Regions from separate parts of the Kitasatospora sp. NPDC101801 genome, predicted to be linked through region 2. Evidence: predicted binding sites of a transcription regulator. Region 2 holds the regulator's gene; the other holds the start of a gene.
What was found. The regulator HspR, encoded in region 2, represses chaperone genes until heat shock. The targets are predictions, from matches to a motif close to TTGAGNNNNNNNNNCTCAA.

Region 1 (2,198 bases), on a different contig from region 2:
AGACTCCTCAGCACAACGGCTACTTGTCCGTAAACAAAGGGATGGTCCGGACCAAGGGGTGTCCTGGTTCGAACGAAGTTCACAGGGGATTCACAGCGGGCTCCCAGAACCGCGAAGTACCGTGAGCACGACAAGTGACATGGTGGCACGAGTCAGGTGGTGGGTGGAATGGCAGATCTTCGGTCGCGGTTGCGGAGTTCCGTGCCCACGCCCCGCCGCAACCCCCTCGCACTCGGGTATCTCGCCGTGCTGCTGGCCACCACGCTGTTCGCCCGGTTCGGCGACGCCGGCCTGGTGGACCGCCTGCAGGCGTTCTCCAGCTCGGACGCGCACAACCTGCTGGACCATCCCGTCCGCGCGCTGCTGCTGAGCGGGCTCTGGGTGGCCGGGCCGGTCTGGATGCCGTACTTCTGGGCCTTCGCCCTCACCGTCGCGCCGCTGGAGCGCCGGATCGGCGCCCGGCGCACGATCGGCGTGCTGGCCGCCGGGCACGTGCTGGCCACCCTGCTCTCGCAGGCCGCCGTCGGCCTCGCGGTCACCTCCGGCCGGCTCGCCCCCGACGCGCTGGACAGCGTGGACATCGGCGTCAGCTACGCGGTGCTGGCCAGCCTGGGTGCGCTGGCGGCGCTGCTCCCCGGGCGGGCCCGGCCGGTGGTGCTGACCGGTGCGGTCGCGATGACGGGCTATCAGTTCCTCTCCGAGTCCGAGCTCGTCAGCCGGGTCGGCCACCCGTCCGCCCTGCTGATCGGGGTGGCCGTCGGCCACTGGCTGCGCGGCGGCTCCGACCGGGGTCTGCCGGTGCGGCGCCTGGTCCGCCGGCTCGCCCCCTCGCGGGCCTGACTCCCCGGTTCCGCAGGTCGACGCCCCGGGCCGAACAGCCCCGATGGTGATCGCTCAGGGCGAACAGCGGCCGGGGAACAATCGGCTCGCGCCAAACCTTAGTCAGGTCAACTCAACTTCGCTGACTGGGGAGAGATCATGGCATCGACGTCCACACCGCTCACCCTGCCCGTGCTGCCGCTCGACGACGAGGTGGTGCTGCCCGGCATGGTGGTCCCGCTGGACCTGTCGGACACCGAGGTGCGGGCCGCCGTCGAGGCGGCCCGGGCCGGTGTCGGCGCCGGGGCCAAGCCCCAGGTCCTGCTGGTGCCGAGGCTGGACGGCTCGTACGCCGCCGTCGGCACGCTGGCCACCGTCGAGCAGGTCGGCCGGCTGGCCGACGGCGACCCGGCCGCGCTGGTCCGGGCGGTCCGCCGGGTGCGGATCGGCGCCGGGACGACCGGCCCCGGCGCGGCGCTCTGGGTGGAGACCAGCACCTTCCGCGAGTCCGACCCCGGGCTGCCGGTGGCCGGGCGCGCCGCCGAGCTGGTCAAGGAGTACAAGGCGCTCTCCACCCAGTGGCTGCGCAAGCGCGGCGCCTGGCAGATCGTCGACCGGGTGGCCCAGATCGAGGGCGTCGGCGAGCTGGCCGACAACATCGGCTACGCGCCGTTCGCCACCGCCGAGCAGAAGCTCAAGGTGCTGCTGGAGGCCGACCAGCTGGCCCGGCTGGAGTACGCGCTCACCCTGCTCCGGGACCACCTCGCCGAGGAGGAGGTCAACGACACCATCCGCAAGGACGTCGAGGAGGGCGTGGCCAAGCAGCAGAAGGAGTTCCTGCTGCGCCGTCAGCTGGACGCCGTCCGCAAGGAACTGGCCGAGCTGAACGGCGACCCGGCCGACGAGGAGGGCGACTACCGGGCCCGGGTCGAGGCGGCCGAGCTGCCCGAGAAGGTCCGGGAGGCCGCGCTCAAGGAGGTCGACAAGCTGGAGCGGTCCTCCGACCAGTCGCCGGAGGGCTCCTGGATCCGCACCTGGCTGGACACCGTCCTCGAACTCCCGTGGAACGAGCGGAGCGAGGACGCCTACGACATCGCGGGCGCCCGGGCGGTGCTGGACGCCGACCACGCGGGTCTGGGCGACGTGAAGGACCGGATCGTCGAGTACCTGGCGGTCCGCAAGCGCCGGGCCGACCAGGGGCTCGGTTCGGTCGGCGGGCGTCGCGGTGGCGCGGTGCTGGCGCTGGTCGGGCCGCCCGGGGTGGGCAAGACCTCGCTCGGCGAGTCGGTGGCGCGGGCGATGGGGCGCGAGTTCGTCCGGGTCGCGCTCGGCGGCGTCCGGGACGAGGCCGAGATCCGCGGTCACCGGCGCACCTACGT
Region 2 (2,198 bases):
GTGCCAAGGCCGGCACCACCCCCCGGGTCTGTCCGACCTGCGTCGGGGCCGGCACGGTCAGCCGGGGCCAGGGCGCGTTCGCGCTCTCCGAGCCCTGCCGGGACTGCAAGGGCCGCGGCATGCTGGTCGACGACCCGTGCACGGTCTGCCACGGCAGCGGCCGGGCCTCCTCGGCCCGCACCATGCAGGTCCGGATCCCGGCCGGGGTGCAGGACGGGCAGCGGATCAGGCTCAAGGGCAAGGGCGCCCAGGGCGAGCGCGGCGGCCAGCCCGGTGACCTCTACGTCACCGTGCACGTCGACGCCCACCCGGTGTTCGGCCGGAAGGCGGACAATCTCACCGTCACCGTGCCCATCACCTTCCCGGAAGCCGCGCTGGGCGGCACCATCGAGGTGCCGACGCTGAACGGACCTTCGGTCAAGCTCAAGCTCCCGGCCGGGAGCGCCAACGGCCTGACCATGCGGGCCCGCGGCAAGGGCGCGACCCGCACCGACGGCACCCGCGGCGACCTGCTGGTCACCGTGGAGGTCGTGGTCCCCAAGCACCTCGAGGGCGAAGCCCTGGAGGCCCTGGAGCAGTACCGCGAGGCCACCGCCTCGGACGACCCGCGAGCCGCCCTGTTCAAGGCGGCAGAGGGAGCGTGATGACCCGATGACCCCCGACACCCCGATCGGTCCGGGGCCCGGCCTCGGCGAGGGCCTCCCCGGCGGCCCCGGCCTGGGCCGCCCCCGCCCGGCCGCGACCCACTACGTGCTGACCGAGGACACCCCGGTCTACGTGATCTCGGTCGCCGCCGAGCTCTCCGGCCTGCACCCGCAGACCCTGCGCCAGTACGACCGCCTCGGCCTGGTCTGCCCCGACCGCACGGCCGGCCGCGGCCGCCGCTACTCCGCCCGGGACATCCAGCAGCTCCGCGAGGTCCAGCGGCTGTCCCAGGACGAGGGCATCAACCTGGCCGGCATCAAGCGGATCATCGAGCTGGAGAACCAGGTGGCCGCCCTGCAGTCCCGGATCGGCGAGCTGGCCGACTCCCTGGAGGGTGCCGCCTCGGCCCTCCAGCAGCGGGAGGCGGCGGTGCACGCCTCGTACCGGCGGGACCTGGTGCCGTACCAGCAGGTACAGCAGTCCAGCGCCCTGGTGGTCTGGCGGCCGAAGCGCTGACCCTGCCCGCAGTCCAGCCGAGCCGCCGGTGCCCCCAGTCAGGGGGCTACCGGCGGCTCACGTGCAGTGGGAGAGTGCCGGATACCGATGGTTCGCTTCCGCCGTAGCAGACCGGAGAAGGCGGCGGAAGCCTAAGATCCCCTCTGTACCCCATGTGTCCGCGACCAGCAGCAGCTGAGCCAACTCCGAGGAGCCGCAGATGAGTGAGACGGCTGAGCCCGGCCTCACCACGGGCGGGCTGAGCATCCTGTCGGCGGACGCCAGGGAGCTGTACCGGGCGGTGGTCCGGTCCAACGAGGAGCTGGCCCCGAGCGATCTTCCGGCGGACGCGAAGCCGGCCCTGCAGGAGCTGCTGGACATGGGCCTGCTGGTCCCCGACACCGACCGGCCCGACGTGCTCGTCGCCGTCGATCCGCAGCAACTGGCGGAGGGGTTGGCGGCCGCCTGGCAGCAGCAGGCGCTCAACCTGCTCACCCGCGCGGTGGCGCTGCCGGCCGCGCTGAAGGACCTCACCGAGGAGTTCCACCCCTCGGAGCAGGCCGGCGGCACGATCGAGTACGTCCGCGGCAAGGTGCTGATCAACCAGCGGCTCCAGCAGCTCACCAACAGCTGCTCGGAGGAGTTCCTGGCCGCCCAGCCCGGCGGGCCCCGCCCGCCCGAGGCCCTCGCCAGCAGCATCGACCGCGACCTGGCGCTGTTGCGCCGGGGTGCGACGGCCCGCACGATCTACCACCCGAGCACCCGGTACCACGCCCCGACGCGGGATTACGTCGCCGCCGTCACCCAGGCCGGAGCCCAGGTCAGGACGCTCGACGAGCCGTACACCCGCATTCTCGTGATCGACCGGCGGACCGCGATCATCCCGGTCGCCGACGACCTGAGCCTGGCCGCTTTCGTGCATGACCAGGCGATCATCAGCTACATCGTGGCCGAGGTCTTCGAGCGCAACTGGAGCCGCGCCATCGACTTCGACGGCGCCCGCGCGGTGCCCCAGCAGGTCGTTTCCCGGCTCCGACAGACGATCATCGACCTGATGC

Region 1: the regulator HspR is predicted to act here: its motif matches at 938-956, upstream of lon (endopeptidase La).

The regions. Positions count from the first base shown of each region.
Region 1 is NZ_JBIWML010000004.1:176,769-178,966, forward strand. Features, by position in the region: gene ACIRPK_RS08560 (rhomboid-like protein) at 202-840, shown strand; gene lon (endopeptidase La) at 979-2,198, shown strand, end outside.
Region 2 is NZ_JBIWML010000037.1:13,489-15,686, forward strand. Features, by position in the region: gene dnaJ (molecular chaperone DnaJ) at 1-644, shown strand, start outside; gene ACIRPK_RS29465 (heat shock protein transcriptional repressor HspR) at 652-1,161, shown strand; gene ACIRPK_RS29470 (hypothetical protein) at 1,361-2,198, shown strand, end outside.